Regions from separate parts of the Candidatus Borkfalkia ceftriaxoniphila genome, predicted to be linked through region 1. Evidence: riboswitches for the same ligand, from Rfam matches in the RefSeq annotation. Region 1 holds a riboswitch; the other holds the start of a gene.
What was found. Region 1 has a riboswitch for cyclic di-GMP ahead of ESZ91_RS09935 (hypothetical protein). Riboswitches for the same ligand answer to the same signal wherever they lie in the genome.
Positions count from the first base shown of each region.

Region 2: it holds a riboswitch for cyclic di-GMP, as region 1 does, so the genes downstream of both, ESZ91_RS11410 (hypothetical protein) here and ESZ91_RS09935 (hypothetical protein) in region 1, are expected to answer to the same signal.

Region 1 covers NZ_SDOZ01000004.1:3,198-11,275, reverse strand. Annotated here, with positions in the region: gene ESZ91_RS09950 (hypothetical protein) at 1-2, opposite strand, end outside; gene ESZ91_RS09945 (signal peptidase I) at 50-745, opposite strand; gene ESZ91_RS09940 (hypothetical protein) at 866-1,804, opposite strand; gene ESZ91_RS09935 (hypothetical protein) at 1,863-2,546, opposite strand; cyclic di-GMP riboswitch class I at 2,612-2,693, opposite strand; gene ESZ91_RS09930 (EAL domain-containing protein) at 2,754-4,157, opposite strand; gene ESZ91_RS09925 (EAL domain-containing protein) at 4,249-6,555, opposite strand; gene ESZ91_RS09920 (GGDEF and EAL domain-containing protein) at 6,574-8,078, opposite strand, start outside.
Region 2 covers NZ_SDOZ01000005.1:146,941-155,018, reverse strand. Annotated here, with positions in the region: gene ESZ91_RS11415 (leucine-rich repeat domain-containing protein) at 1-1,700, opposite strand, end outside; gene ESZ91_RS11410 (hypothetical protein) at 1,783-2,565, opposite strand; cyclic di-GMP riboswitch class I at 2,620-2,710, opposite strand; gene ESZ91_RS11405 (ABC transporter permease) at 2,785-3,261, opposite strand; tRNA gene ESZ91_RS11400 (tRNA-Trp) at 3,718-3,792, opposite strand; gene proC (pyrroline-5-carboxylate reductase) at 3,864-4,676, shown strand; gene rnhA (ribonuclease HI) at 4,680-5,120, shown strand; gene ESZ91_RS11385 (TVP38/TMEM64 family protein) at 5,188-6,225, shown strand; gene upp (uracil phosphoribosyltransferase) at 6,263-6,892, opposite strand; gene ESZ91_RS11375 (uracil-xanthine permease family protein) at 7,023-8,078, opposite strand, start outside.

The sequences.
Region 1 (8,078 bases):
ATACCAGACGGCGCCTCCCTACGGGCGGACGCATGCCGCCCCGATGTCGTTAATCCTGATCCTTGTTATCCGGTTCCGAAATTTCGTCGTCATTTCCGACAGATAGTTTACCTTCCGCGCGAAGTTCCTCTAAGAGTTCTTGCCGCAGTCGTTCTTTTTTCGTTTCGTCGCTGACTTTGTTCCTCTCGCGAAGCACCATGACCAGATTGAACGCAAAATACGCCACGATCAAAAACGCGGGGAGCACGATGCACACAAAAAAGCCCGTGGAAGAGTGAAACCAGGAAACGACGTTGCCAAGTCCGCCGATCTTGCCCTCGTAGATACCGACGATGGTTACGTCGGGTATAAGCATTTTATCGGCATCGAGATTATTGTCGCCCTTGGTTTCGTATCTTACCGAGCCATCCGACTGCTTCTCGACCTTGATAATCCTATGCGAATTCAGTACCAGTTGATTATCCACGATGGTATTGTCCCAAAAAGTGATCACATCGCCCGGCTGCAAATTTTTCTTTTCTTCTTCATCGAGGATCTTGATTTTCAGAAGATCGCCCTTCTGGAAGTTATCGGCTTTATCGCCCTTCATCGAATTGCTTTCCACCGATACGTAAGCGGTGCCGAAAATCGAAGTGTAACCTTTATCCCCCGACAGAATGATATTGAGCGTGAGAATAAAAACGAACACCAGAATAATGGCTACGATGACGTTTACGACGATATTGATTACTTTTTTGTTACGCATAATACACCTTTGTTACTTTTTTCGCGCGTGAAATAAACACAACCGCAATGATCGCAATCACAAAAGGCGGACGAACATCGCCCGCTTTTTGTGATTGCCTGGTTTTGTAAATATTTAGATTTACGAACCGGACTTCATAATACCCGTAAGATTTAACATAACAGTCATTTTGTCTTCGAAGATGGAATTAAGGCAATCGCCGTCCGTGCCTTCCAGCCAAACTTTCACAGTTACGGTGCCGTAATAAATACTTGCAGTTTCAGCCGCGGGTTTTTCAAGAATCAAGATCTCACTCGTAGAAGCATATGTACTGTCATTCGTCAACGGCAATATTACATTTTTAGCAACTGTCTGAGCTATTGATTCGGAGACGCCTAACGAATAATTATAGTACGCCGCGGCAAGGTTGCCCTTATAGAACCCGGCTTGCGTCGTATCGTTACCGCCGTTTGCCGTCGTTTCGAAAGGCGCCCAAACTTTTCCCGTCGCAGAGTCCCCGCTGCCCGTAACGAACGCGATACGCGATGCGTGCGCGGCTCTCGCCTCGATTCTCGCACCTTTTGCAACGGCTTGCCCATAGGTTGCTTCCGTAATCGAATCGTCCCAGGCGAAAATCTGATGCGCTTGCACGGCTGTGTCTTTAACAGCAACCTCGGCAGTATTTCCGAGCAATACGCTCAAGCCTTTATTTGAATAAAATGAGAGGTCGAATTCCAAATAAGAACCCTCACCAGCCGCAGAGTTCTCTTTATCTTTCAATTCCACGCCGTTGTGATCCGTATCGGCGCTCGTCAAAGCGTCGAGCGAAATCGTTTTATCCTTCAAAACATCCGCAGATAAAATTTTACGCCCGAACTTCAAATTCGACCAATCCGTAGCGCTCGTCGGTTTGCCCAACGCGATTTGCAGATCGTCGTTACCGGAAGTAACCTGTAAGTCCAAACTTTCCACCGTAACTTTCTGATTTGTCGTGAACCAGGCGAAAGTGGAGCCCGTGGCTACGGCGATCGCTATGACCAACGCCGCCAAAGCGCCGATCAGTTTTTTTGTTGCTTTCATAAGATATCTCTCCTTTGATCATTTCATAATATTTTTACGGGCGTCGCCCGTAGCAACCTTAATACGCGTAAAAGTCCAGTTTCATTTTAATACGGTCTTGCAGCCGCTCGTCGGTGCAGTCCATATCCCAACCTTCCACCCAGATGACGATCGTGTATTTCACTTTGTCTTCGGGCTGAAAATCGGTCACCCGCTTCGCCATCAGTTGTTTTTCGGAAATAAATGCGATCGTTTCGTATGAAGTGTGCTGTTTCAGCCAGTTTTCGCCCTCTTCGCTCGCTTCGGGATTGGCGTATATATCGCCGCCTTCCGCGTCGCCTTCGATGATCATGACGCGCATGATATCGATCGCCCTGCCGACGCTGTCGACGACGTTCAGGCTCATGTCGTAATCCACCGAGCGTTCGGTCTTGTTGACCAGATAAAAACTGAATGCCATATAGGTCTGATATACGGTGTCGCTCTTGTTTCCGATCCCCCTGGCGATCGAGCGGGGAATATCTTCATATGTGGTGGCGCCCTGCCCTTCCAGTCCCGAAACGGACAGGCGGGAGGACAGATCGGACAGATCCTCTTTCATGGTCGCGGCAATATGCGCGCCGTCGTTGGAAACATTGATGATAAAATTGCCGACTTTGTTCCCGTAGATCGTAAAGCCCGCAAAAATAACGGAAAGTGCAAGCGAAACGGCTATTACGATTTTTGATATGCGCATCATTTGCAGACGCTTTAACCATTTCATAGCACGACTCCCCGAATGATCAAATGATTTTATGAAAAAAAAATTGCCAAAACATCATAGAATGTTTTGGCAACTGACAACCATATCTTGCGACTTAGGCTCTTAGCTTTGCGTCATACCCTTTTGGATACTTTGCTTTTAACTTATTCTAATTATAGAATATTATTATAAAATTGTCAAGTACTTTTAAATTTTATTCGAAAAAACTCAAATATCGTATTCCGCGGGCGCCTTGGGCTTGCCGAAATAATAGCCCTGCCCGTACGGGATCGAAAGTTCCTTGATAAAATCCAGCGTTACGTCGTCCTCGATCCCCTCGGCGATGATACGGAAATCGTTCTTTTCCGCGTAGCCGACCAGCGAGTTTGCCACGCCTCCGATCAAAAGGTCGTCTTTCGCTTCGTCGATAAACGAGCGGTCGAGTTTTACCCAGTTGACCTGCAGATTTTCCAACCGCTTCAAAGAACTCATTTCCAGTCCGAAATCGTCGAGCGCGATCTGAAAGCCGCACTGTACGAGTTTTTGAATATTTTCGTGCACCTCAGGCATTTTGTCGAACATGGCGAATTCCACGATCTCCATACACACTTCGTTTGCAGGCACTTTATATTTTTTGAGCACGCGGCGGAAATCGTCGGTAAGATTGGGATTCATTAACTGTTTGGGCGAAAGGTTCATGGAAAAAGTGACGTTTTTATCGGGATTTTTCTGCTTATAACGCTGCTGCGCGATGAGCAGTTGTTCGAACGCCCACGCTCCGACCCAGTTGATGTCGCCCGATTGCTCCAAGATATTCAGAAATTTTCCCGGAGCGAGCACGCCGAGCGTCTTGTGATTCCAGCGCAACAGGCTTTCGTAGGCGAAAATAACATTGTTCTTTAAATCATACACGGGCTGATAGTATAAAGTAAACTCGTTCGCCTCGATCGCCGATTTTATCTCCTGATAATATTTATATTCTTCGCTCTCGCTGTTGGAGATTTCCGAAGAGTAGATCGTATATTTATTGAGTCCGTTTCTTTTGGATACGGCGAGCGCGAGTTCGAGATTCTGCTTGAACGCGTTAAAATTGGCGCTGAACGCATTGTAACTGTTGACGCCGATGCTCAGATCGAGTTCCAGCCGCACGCGCGTGATCAAACTGACGGTTTTACGCCCTTCCAACAGGCAGAACGACGCCAGATCGGAGAGCGCTTTTTTATCCAGGTCCTCGTCGACGAGAACCGCCAAAAGGTCGTATTCGTACAGGCAGACCTTGCTGCCTTTGGGAAGGAGCCTGTACAGGCGTTCGACGAGTGTATTGACCGCGCCTGCGAATTGTTTTTCACCGAACGATTCGCGGATATTTTTCGCATCGTTGATCTCGATGAAAAAGACGCTGAAATGCGTATTTTTGCCCGCGGAATGAAAGCGGCGCAGAATCAAATCGTCAAAGGAATCCTTGTTAAGTTCGCCGATCTTCAACTTATCCGCGATATAGCGGTTTCGGTCCTTGCGGATACCGCGATAGAGGAAAAACATCGCCGCCGCTGCAACGAGGACGAACAGGACGACCAACAGAATGGCGACTCCGGGTTTCAATTCTGCGCCTGCGAGCAGTTGACGGATCATGTCTTTGCCTCCTTTTCTTATTCATTATATGTGCATTATACACCCGATCGGGCAAATATACAACACAATTTTCGACAAATATTTCTCAAATTTAAATTTCGGGTTTGAAATTTCGCAACATTTCCAACGCGGCGTCTTCCTTTACGGAGCGTCCGATCAAGTACCCCTGAATGACGTCGCAGCCCATTTCCTGCAAGATCTGAAGTTGTTCTTTGGTTTCGATCCCCTCGGAAATACTCAAAAGTTTCAGTTCCTTGGTAATATTGAGCACCATGCGCGTGATCGCGCGGCTGTACTCGTTGGCCGCGATATCGCTGATAAATTCGCGGTCGATCTTAATGGCGGCAATGGGCAGTTTTTTCAGATATAACAGCGAAGAATATTGGGTACCGAAGTCGTCCAGATGGATAGAAATGCCCTGCTCGCACAGAATCTGCAATTTTTTGAGCGTTTCGTCGAAAGTGTGCATGAGAAAGGATTCGGTGATCTCCACCGAGATCGTACCCGCTTTCAGATCGTATTTATGATATATTTTCAAAAAGTTCTCGACAAAGCCCGCCTGCATCAGTTGAATTGGCGAAACGTTCAAAGAAACCGTGACGCCCCTGCCTTCGATGATCTTGGCAAAACGCATGCTTGTATCGAAGACAAAATCTCCCAGCATGACCATGTTTCCCGTACGCTCGGCATAGGAAATGATCTCATACGCGCTCACGTTCATTTTCGGGTTGCGCACGCGGAAGAGAGCCTCGAATCCCGTAATGCGGTTTTCTTTCAGACTGTACTGCGGCTGATATTCCATGTAAAAATCGCCGTCGTCGAGCATTTTACGGATATCGTATTGCACGAAAAATTTGGCGTACTGTTTTTTCTGGGATTCGTGATAGATGAAATAATCGTTCATCTTGTCTTCCGCAGCGCGCTTTAACGCGGCGTCCGCCGCAATCGCCGCGTACTCGAAATCGCGCCGTTCCATGACCGCGTCGCAGACGGCGAATCCGAATTTCGCGCCGATATTGACGAGGTTGCCGTCGATCATAACGGGCTGATCGATAAAATTCACCGCGTCTTTGATATCCTGCAATAAATTATCAAGTTTTTTCCCCTCGGGATACAGAATACCGATGTGACTGTCGTCTATCTCGTAGGCGTAAGTAAATTCCTGCTCGGTCTTTGCAAAGATCTTCGCATAGACTTTTTGGGCGAATTCCGTGCCGAACATCGCCTTGAAATTGGCGAGATTGCCGATAAAGATCGTGCCTATCAGAACGCGCCCGCCCTTGGCTGTAAAAACGTCGTACACGTTTTTCATCAGATCTTTATTTTCAAGATCCGATTCGTACGGGAGCGCGAGTTCGCTCGCGGAAAGGCGGATCCTGCCGTTCGTCTGTTTTTTCGCGACGCACGCGAGCAGGCGCTCGGCGCCGAACGCGGAAATCTTGACGGCGTTGAAAGTCTTTTCTTCGAACCGCGCCACGTTCTCTTTGATCTCCACCGTCTGGGGGAAATCCTGTTTGAATTTCGCGTTGGCTCTGATAATTTTCCCGTCCGCGTCGGTAACGATACGGTAGGAATAGCGGAACGAATTTTCGTTGAGCCCTACCCAGAAAGAATATAAAAGGAACAGTACGCCGACCACCGCGCCCGTCACGATAAGAATGACCGCGATCTCCCGCGCAAGGGAATCGGAAATTTTCTGCTGTCCCGTGAAATCCACGAACGCGCCGAGATAATAGCCCGTAGCGCCCAGAACTCTGACAGAACAGGCGTAGTGCCCTTCGCCCTCGTTCACGATGCGCACGGACGACGCTTCCGACGGCTGCAATTCGAAACCGTAATCCTGAAAATAGCCGTCGAAGACACCCGTCGCAAAGACGACGCGGCCGCTGCCGCTCGCGAGCGCGATCCCTTCGAACCCCGCCATGGAAAGTTGTTTCACGGCCTCTTCAAAGGGGCGCAGGCGCAGTGCCGTTTCGCCGTTTACAGATTTTGTATAAACGGTATATAGCGTTTCATCGCCGATTCCTTTGCACATATCGCTTAAAGAATAGAAGAGCACGGGGCGCTCCTGCAGGTTATGGGCAATCGTCTGCGATTGCACGGCATAACTTTGCCCCCCGATCTCGATCTCCGCGCCCGCGGCGTCGAGCGAGCCTGAAAGAGCGAACCCGTCCTCTTCGTCGAAATTTCCGACGTCTTCGGAAAAAATTTCATTCAGTTCGCGCTCGATGCCCGAAAGCGACGCGGCGTACTGACGGAAAGTACCGTCGTATGCGGACGTGACGGCGTTGTGATACAGAGAAAAGCCCGCGATGAGTTCCACGGATATAAGGACCACCGCGACGACGATGGTCTTGATCCACATGGTTTTATTGAATTTGGCAGAATGCTTTTTCACGCCGTACGCTTGCTCCGTTTATTTTCCGTTGCATAAAAGAATTTCTTTTTTCTTTTCGTCGGATAAGCCGAACTCGGTAAAACTCGGCTTGTGCAGATAGTAGCCCTGGATATAGTCGACGCCCAACTCGATGACTTTCTTCATCTCCCCGAACGTTTCCACGCCCTCGGCGATCACCCTGATATTGCGGCGGTGCATATAATTGACCATATTTTCCACCATCAGCATCTTATCGGAAGAGGCGTCAATGCCCTGTATGATGGCGCGTTCGAATTTGATGTACTGAGGCTGGGTGATCAAAAGCACCGCGTCGGTATTGTAGGCGGAACCGAAATCGTCTATGGCAAGTTCCGCATTCCAGCGCCCCAGATAACTTATTTTCTTTTCCAATGTGGAAGAAGAACTGATCGGCTCGTTTTCCATGATCTCCAAAACCACGTTGCCGAGAAGTTCGCCGTACGCCGTTTCCAACGCGCGGATATCGTCGGGCGGAATAATACAGTCGCTGATGGAATTGATGAACAGCCTGGCTTTCTTTTCCAAAAGCCCCTCGCCGAAACGGGTCTGATACGTTTCCAGCGCCCCATTCCAGGTGAGTTGTTCGATCACGTTGAGTTTGGCGCACTTCTTGGCGATCTCGAGGATCTGCACGGGGGATTTGATGGTTTCCCCCTGCGGGCGCATGAGAGCCTCGTATCCGTAGGTCTCGCCCGTGCGCGCGTCCACGATCATCTGAAAAGCGTATCTGACTTTGCGGCTCTCTACGATATGGAAAAATTCTTCCTGCCCGCTCATGATAAATTCGTTCTTGCGGTAGTCTTCGATATCGAAATCGCCGAGGCGCCCCTTATCCGTATGCTTGACCGAATACATGGCGTAATCGGAGTAACGGAACAGTTCTTCGGGCGTGGCGGCGTTGCGCGGATACAGCGCATAGCCGCCCGAGGCGCGCAGTTTGAAATTTTCACCGCTCGGCAGCGGCAGAAAGCACCGTTCCATACGCGACCATACGCCCTGCACTTCTGCAAGCAGTTCCGCTTCGCTCGCGTAGCCGTAGAGAAAGACGGCAAACTCGTCGCCCGAAAGTCTTGCGATGAGCGCATTGCTGCGGGGAAAACCCTTGATGAGTTCGCCCATCAACTGAATATACTTATCGCCGTAAGAATGCCCGTAGGTATCGTTGACGTATTTGAGTTCGTCCAGATCGATCATCACCATGGCGCCGATACGGACGAGTTCGGGCGTTTCGCACAGTTCGTACAATTTATCGTTATAATAGCGGCGGTTGTTGAGCCCCGTCAGAACGTCGAAATCGCGCTCGAATTCGATGCGCCTCTTTTCGATGACGTCGAGGGTGATATCGGTGATCGTGCCGATGATCTTTTTACCGTCGTCCACGACGGAGATCTGGATCCACGCTTCTTCTTCGGGGATCTTATAGGTGACTGTTTCGTCCCTTTCGTTTAAAGGATCGATCTTGGACATGAGGCGGCGGAAACGATCGATGCCGATATAATCGTTTA
Region 2 (8,078 bases), on a different contig from region 1:
CCGGCAATGGATACGGTCGCAAAATTCGCGTCGCTCGCGCTCGTCGCGACGGACAGATAGGACGACGCCGTATCCGAATGCAGCAACTTTACGGATACTCCCGAGATCTCGGCTTTCTGCCGATAAGTCCGCGAGATCGCGTCGTAAAAGTCGTAGAGGGTATCAATTCCCGAATTGTCCAGACCCTTTTGACGCAACACGATGGGCTCGTTCTCGTAACAGAGCGCGGTACGCTCTGACGCGGAAAGTATTTCCGCGTTTCTTTCGTAATAGAAAACTTCCGTTTGCGCGCCTTTTGATAATTTAATGTAGATTCCGACGCCTCTGTCGCGGAAAGTTTCTGCTTTGTCGATCAGTCCGCTTGAACCGTTCGGGCGGTACGTACCCAAAGAATTGAATAAAAATCCATCCATGGCGTCGTCCACGATCCATTCGATATGGCTCGCGGTTCTTGTATCGTAGGAACGCAGGAATACGGAAGAATCAATGCAGGCGGGCAGCGCCGTCATCAGATCGTCGGCGATCGATTTCAAACTGCTGCCCAAAACGTTGATGTAGCCGCCAAAAGTTTTGCCGTAACTGTTTTGATAGGATAGGGTGATCGAATAGGCGTAGCGCGAAGTCTTATGCGGGTCGGGCACGATGCCCGTGTACGACGTGCCGTCGGCGTTCGTGACTGTGCCGATCACGGAATCTTTGCCGTAAGAGACTGAAAATTCCTTATAATCCCGATAGAAGTTCAGCCCGTCGAAGAGCGCTGAGAGATCGTCTTCGTGATAATAGGGCTTTTCGTTATCTAGCGATTTCAGCCGCGTATCCAGAATAGATGAAAGGCTGCCGAATATACTTTCCGCATTTGTATCGTCGACGGGATAATCGATTTTCGCAACAAGGGCGTCGTCAATGAGATAACAGTCGTTTCCCGAAATTTTGTAACGCCCCGTGCCCGCAATGCCGCCGCCCGTCTTGCCGTTGATTATCCCGAGCCCCTCCGTTCCCGTCGAGTAGGAAATTTTCAGATCCGCATGGAGGGTGAGCGTGTGACCGTTCAGATCGATGCCGACTTTTCCTTTGGATACGAGCGCGGCGGCAACTTCGATATCGTCCGTCAAAACGATCGTCTTGTTTACGGAGTCCTGCCCGGTAAAATGATCGGCAAAAGTATCGTTGTCGGTCGCGAATACATAATCGGCGGAGGAGCCCGCGATATCGGCGGTCGCCTCGGCGCGCAGCGTAAAACCGCCGTTTTGGGCTATTTCGTCGTACTCTGCGGAGGTTTCGCCCGAGTAGACGAAACAAAAGGGCAAAGAATGGCTGTAATTGGTCACCATTTGACCGCCGAACGTATAGAAGGGGGCGCCGCCGTCATCCGTTTTGCCGATCTGATCGAGCATACAGATAAATTCGTAGCGAGCGCCGCGCAAAGCGTAAACCTCGATCGCCTGCGAAAGTTTTACGTCCGCGTCGGAGCCGTCCGTTTCGAGTTCGAAAGAAACGCGGTAATCGGCGACGACGCTGTCCGACCCCGTGACTTCCACTTGCACGTCTACTTCCTGCGAACGGTTTTTGTAAAGCCCCAATTCCGATTCGCCTATCTGATCGAGATAATTTTTTCCGTTTAGTTTGAATGAAATATTCGTGCCCTGAATATGAACGGGGTAGCCGCGATGAACGGATTGATTTAGAAATGCAAAAACCACGCCGACCGCCGAGAGGCAGCAGACGAGTAGCAGAACGATCAATGATTTAATTGAAGCGGTTAATTTTTTCATGGCACCAATATTATACGTTGCCGTTTTCAAACGACAATTTGATTTCGTGATTGAGAAAACAATTATAATTGAGCGCGCGATAGGTTCCGCTTTCAAAATGCGGAAGGACATCGGGGGGCAGTTGAATTTCAGGCGTAAAGCCGTTGGTTCCGAATTGTACGTAAAGAGTGAACTCCGTAGCGCTTGCAAGAACCGTCAACTCGGAATTGCGATAGATCTCGTTGTCGTTTTCCTTTATCAAGGGATATTTCTTTTCGTTTACGACGGCAACGAGTTGCATCGCGTCATGCAGAGAATTTTGAAGGGCGAATTCGTGTAAAAATCCGACTTGCGCGGAGAGCCGCTCGGTTTCGCTGAGAGAAGAAAGCGGCGCGGCCGCGTCGAAATTGCGCCAGTATTCCGCCGTGTTTCCGCTCGCGTCGGAAATAATTTCGCCTTTTTCGTAAACGCCGAAAAGAAGATCTTCTCTTGCGGCAAAAAACGCATTAAAATTGTCATCCCTTGCGTCTGCGGCAAGTTTAACGCCGAAATTTTTGATGTCGTCCGTAATTTTCAGTCCGACTGTCAACGTTCCTTCGGGATAAAGAATGATTTTTTCGTCGGGTTTCGCGCCGTTGATGCTGGTAATCGTTACGCCGTTGCTGTCGTCGCCTGTAACGCCGAAGTCAAGACCGTCCGTGCCCACGGAATCGGACGTGGTGAACCAGGCAAAAACCGCGCCGAAAACCAGGCACAGGCTGACGAAAAGAGCCGCCGCCGCGAAAATCAGTTTTTTTGTACTGCCTTTGATCATAGACGTATTCCCGAATCCCAATAAATAAAAAAGCCATGAAACGAAAAAGTGCTTCATGGCAACCGGCTGTCTTATCCTTTTTTTCGAAGACGTAGACCCATAGCTTTGCGTCCTCGGGTTTCCCGCGAGTTTGCTTTTACATTATAATTTGATATCATCATAGCATATTCAATAAAAAAAGTCAATGCTTTCGGAAAATAATTGTCGTGCAAAGTCAACTTAATCTATGGATTTGAGAGAAGATGTCATATCTACGGCGCGGATCTTATGTGACAAAAGCAGATCGACTAAACCGATAAACACGAGTACGACGGCGGCAGATAAAACGAATGACCACCATTTTATATCCGCCAACGATCCGTAATCGAGGTAAGCGAATACGAAACCGACGAGCGCGCAGCCGAGAGGAATTCCTAAAAGGGCGCCGATGAACGCCATGATAAATATTTCGCGGTAGATATAACCCGTCACCTCGCCGTCGCGATAACCGAGCACTTTCAGTGTGGCGATCTCCCGTTTGCGTTCGCCGATGTTCATATTCGTGAGATTGTAAATGACGAATACGCACAATAATAGGGCAAAAGCGATGATAAATGCGGAAATCATTGCGATTGAACCGTTGCCTTTTGATACGTTCAAAAGGGAAAAACCTGCAAAGACCAGCGCGGTAGATCCTGCAACGCATACGACGGTCATTATAAAATGCGCTTTGTAGCGGAAAGAGCGATGCCCAAAGACCGGAAACGGGGTGAAGGTGCTCGCAAGAGCGGGCATAAACAACTCGCCGGAAAAAGCGGGGAATATAGCGTGAGGAAGTAAAAAAATTCCGACGAGCAGCCCGACGATAGATGAAATCAAGCACGAAAGCACGGAAAAAGCCGCGTATTTGAATACGATTTTTCCATCGCCGTAACCTGCATCACGCTTTACGCCGTATGGAGTCCCGTACAAAATTAACGATATCTCAATCCTACGAAAAAGAGAAACCGTAACGGTTTCTCTTTTCGTATAGATAAGATTAAGGTTGCATTCTTCGTTTGATTGACTTTTTCGGACTGTTGATATAAAATAAAAAGACAAGAGTCATAAAAAGTTTGCATTTTCTTGTATAAAAAAACTCTCAAACCACAAATTATCGTGATTTGAGAGCCGTGGCAGGGGAGACGCGATTCGAACACGCAACCTACGGTTTTGGAGACCGCTACTCTACCATTGAGCCACTCCCCTAAAAGCCTTCTAATTATATAACATAATTTCATTTTAGTCAAACAATTTTCGCATTATAAAAGGAGTTTTGTATGAAAAAACAGTTTAAACTCGGCGTGATCGGCGGCGGCTTTATGGCACAGGCTATTCTGAAGGGCGCTATTCTGTCCGATTTTTTGCGTGCCAGAAAAGTCCTTGTCGCGGACGTGTCGCAAAAAGCGCTCGATAGTTTGGAATATCTCGACGTAAACACGACCACCGATTGCAGAGACGTAGCGGAGAACTGCGAATATGTACTGTTTGCGGTCAAACCGCAGAATTTCTTGGACGTTGCGAAGTCTTTGCACGGGATTCCCGTCGAAAAGGTGATCAGCATTATGGCGGGCGTGAAAAAAGATAAGATCCGCGACGCGCTGTTCGGCAGCGGTATCCGCATCGCGCGCGCAATGCCTAACCTTCCCTGTTCGGTGGGCGAGGGCATGACCGCGCTCGACCTTTCCGAATTTTCATCTTCTGCCGACGACTGCGAGTTTATCAGTTCGATTTTCAATAATATCGGCAATCTGCTTTTGATCAAAGAGGATAAACTCAACGCGGTGACGGGCATCAGCGGAAGCGGCCCCGCTTACGTGTATCTCTTCATCGAAGGACTCGTAAAGGCCGGAATCAGGCAGGGGCTGACGGAAGACGAAGCGAAAACGCTGGCGGTTTCCACCGTGGCGGGCGGCGCGGAAATGGTCGCGCATTCGCAGGATAAGACGCTGCGTGAGTTGGTTTCGGCGGTATGCAGTAAAGGCGGTACTACGATACAGGCGGTCGAATCTTTTGAAAAAGACGATCTGGAAGGAGTGATCGACCGCGCCGTTTCCGCTTGCGTCAGACGCGCGGAGGAATTGTCCGAGTAGTCTATGAAACAAGTGGAACTTTATACGGACGGCGCCTGTTCGGGTAATCCCGGAGCGGGCGGATACGGAGCCATCCTTATTTACAAAGGGCTGGAAAAAGAAATCAGCGGGGGCGAACCTCTTACGACCAACAACCGCATGGAAATTTATGCGGTGATCGCGGGATTGGAGTGTCTGAAAGAAAAGTGCCGCGTCAACATATACAGCGATTCGGCTTATACGGTGAACGCCTTTACGCAAAATTGGCTGGAAGGCTGGATCCGCAACGGCTGGCGCAAGGCGGACGGCAAAGAAGTCGCCAACAGCGATCTGTGGCAAAGACTGTACGATCTGACCGAATCGCATGAAGTACGGTTTATCAAAGTCAAGGGACACGCCGACAACGCATATAATAACCGCTGCGACGAACTGGCGCGTGCGGCGATCAAAAATTTACAAATATAACGAAAAATTAATTATATCTTATCGTTTTATTTAATATTCTTTGTTAATATTATATATAATAAGGTATATGGAGCATTTAACGGCTATCGTGAATAAAAAAGCGAAAAAATGGATTACAACCGCGTCGATCGTACTTTTCGGCGCAATTTCGATCGTCTTTACGATTCTGTGCATGCGCTATTTCAAAAGCGGCGTGCTCTACAAATACAATACCGTGATCACGTCTTCTCTGGTTGCAGCGGAAGTGATCTGTACGGGGCTTTGTTTTGCCTTTTTTCTGACGAATAAAGAGGCCGTGTATAAACTTCTGCTCACGGCGCTGGGGCTTGCCGCCGTATTCCTGCTCGGGGTGTATATATTGCAGGTCACGGGCGTGTTGGATAAGATCGACAGTGTGGACGATCTGCGGCTATGGATCGAACAGACGGGCGTCTGGGCGCCTATTTGTTTTATCGTGATCCAGTTTTTACAGGTCGTCGTCCTACCCATTCCCTCCGTGGTCACCGTGGGGGCGGGCGTGGCTCTGTTCGGGCCGCTCGAATGTATCATTTACAGTTATATCGGCATCGTTCTCGGCTCGCTGGTCGGTTTCTTTATCGGCAAAGTTCTCGGTTATCGCGCCGCCGCATGGCTCGTGGGAAAAGAGACGCTCGATTCGTGGCTTTTGAAGATCAAGGGTAAGGATAAGGCGGTGCTCACCGCAATGTTCCTTCTTCCAATGTTTCCCGATGACGTTCTGTGTTTCGTCGCGGGGCTTTCCACGATGACATGGCCTTTTTTTATCATCATGATACTGATCACAAGGGCATTGGGAATCGTGATGACGAGTTATTCGCTCAACGGCAGTATTATTCCGTACAATACCTGGTGGGGTCTTTTATCGTGGGCGATTATAGGCGTCGCAGTGATCGTTTTGTTTATCTTCCTGTATAAGAAAGGAGATAAGATCGAGCGTTGGTTTCTCAATAAATTCGATTCGTTGCGCAAACGCAAAAAAGGCGAGAAGATCGTAGGTGAAATCGAAGAAGAAAAACTTCCTTCCGAAAAAAAATCCGCGGGCGAGTCCAAGATCGTGGGCGACGTGCCGCACAAACATGACGAATAGAAATAAAAAAAGACGCTTTTTCAAAGCGTCTTTTTTATTATTTCGTTCCGAATATTCGGTCGCCCGCGTCGCCGAATGCGGTCATGATATAACCCTTTTCGTTAAGCGGCGCATCCGCGTAATGCGCGATATAAATTTTTACATCGGGATGAGCCTCTGCGACTTTTTTCACCCCCTGAGGAGAGGCGATCAGCGAAAGCAATTTTATGCGCGTATATCCGCGCTGTTTGATAAAGTCGATCGCCGCCGCTGCGCTGCCGCCCGTGGCGAGCGCGGGATCCACGACGATAACTTGCCCGTCCTGCGCATCCTTGGGGAGTTTGCAGTAGTATTCCACGGGGCGGAGCGTCTCTTCGTCCCTGTACAGTCCGATATGTCCGACGCGCGCCTTTGGGAAGAGTTCCGTTAAACCGTCCACCATACCGAGTCCCGCACGGAGAATGGGAACGATGGTTATTTTTTCGGTCACGATCTTGGATTTGAATTTCGAAAGGGGGGCCTGGATTTCGATTTCTTCCGTGGGAAGGTCGCGGAACGCCTCATATCCCATCAGCATCGCGATTTCGCTCACGATTTCTCTGAATTCCTTGGTCCCGGTCGTTACGTCGCAAAGATGAGTGATTTTATGCGCGATGAGCGGGTGGTCGAAAATCGTTACGTTCTTCAAAAAGTTTTCCATAGAGATTTATCCTTTCAGTATTTTTAAACAGTTTACACCATTTTTCTTTTCTTGACAAGCCGTTGACCGAAATTAGCGCAAAAAATTTCAGGCCGAGAAATTTTCTCGGCCTGTTCTCTTATTCTTGTTCTTCAAATTCGCTGAGCATTTCCTCGTCGCCTATGCTTTCTGACAACAGATCTCCCGAAGGATTCTGATCATTATGGTTACCGATGTGAACGAGCAGATTGGTGAGAAGCCCGACGATGAGCGCGGTTGCGAGCGCCGTGATCTGAAAGAGGGGGCCGCCGGTCAGTTTGTTGAAACCGAAATCGAGGGTCAAGCCGCCTATTCCGATAACGAGGATCGCGCTGACGACGAAGAGATTTTTACTGTCGTTGAGATCCACCTGTTTGAGCATTTGCAAGCCGCTGACCGCAATAAACCCGTACAAGGCGATGCAGGCGCCGCCCATGACGCATTTGGGGATGGAATTGATAACGGTCACGAACGGGGTAAAGAAAGAGAGCAGCACGCAGCCGATCGCCGCATAGAGAATGGTCACGATCGAGGCGTTTTTGGTGATCGCCACACAGCCGATGGATTCGCCGTAGGTGGTGTTCGCCGCGCCGCCGAAGAATCCGCCCACGATGGAGCCGATGCCGTCGCCGAGGAGAGTCTTGTCCAAACCGGGATTGGTGATCAGATCCCTGTCCACGATAGAGGAAAGATTTTTATGATCGGCGATATGCTGCGCCAATTCCACGATACCGATGGGAATAAAGATAAGCGCGATATTCGCGACCGCAACGCCGTCGATGGGATATTCGCCGCCCGACTGGATCGCTTTTAAGAAAGTGAATTTAGGATAATCGAAAATACTCGTGAACCTGAAATCGCCGAACGTGTCGATAAAGGGCTGGAAATTCAGAAGTTGCATATATTCTACGTTCGCGATCTTGCCGATGACCGTAAATATCAGAGCGAGAAGATATCCGGCGCCGATTCCTATGATAAAAGGGATCAGTTTCATCGTCTTACCGCCTTTTACCGAGGCAAGAACGATCACAAGGAAAGTGACGAGGCCGCAGAGAATAGAAAGCAGATTGTAAGTCGTCCCGCCGTTCGTGGATACCCAACTCGTCGCCGTACCCGACAGGCTGAGACCGATGAGCGCGACGATAGGTCCGATGAT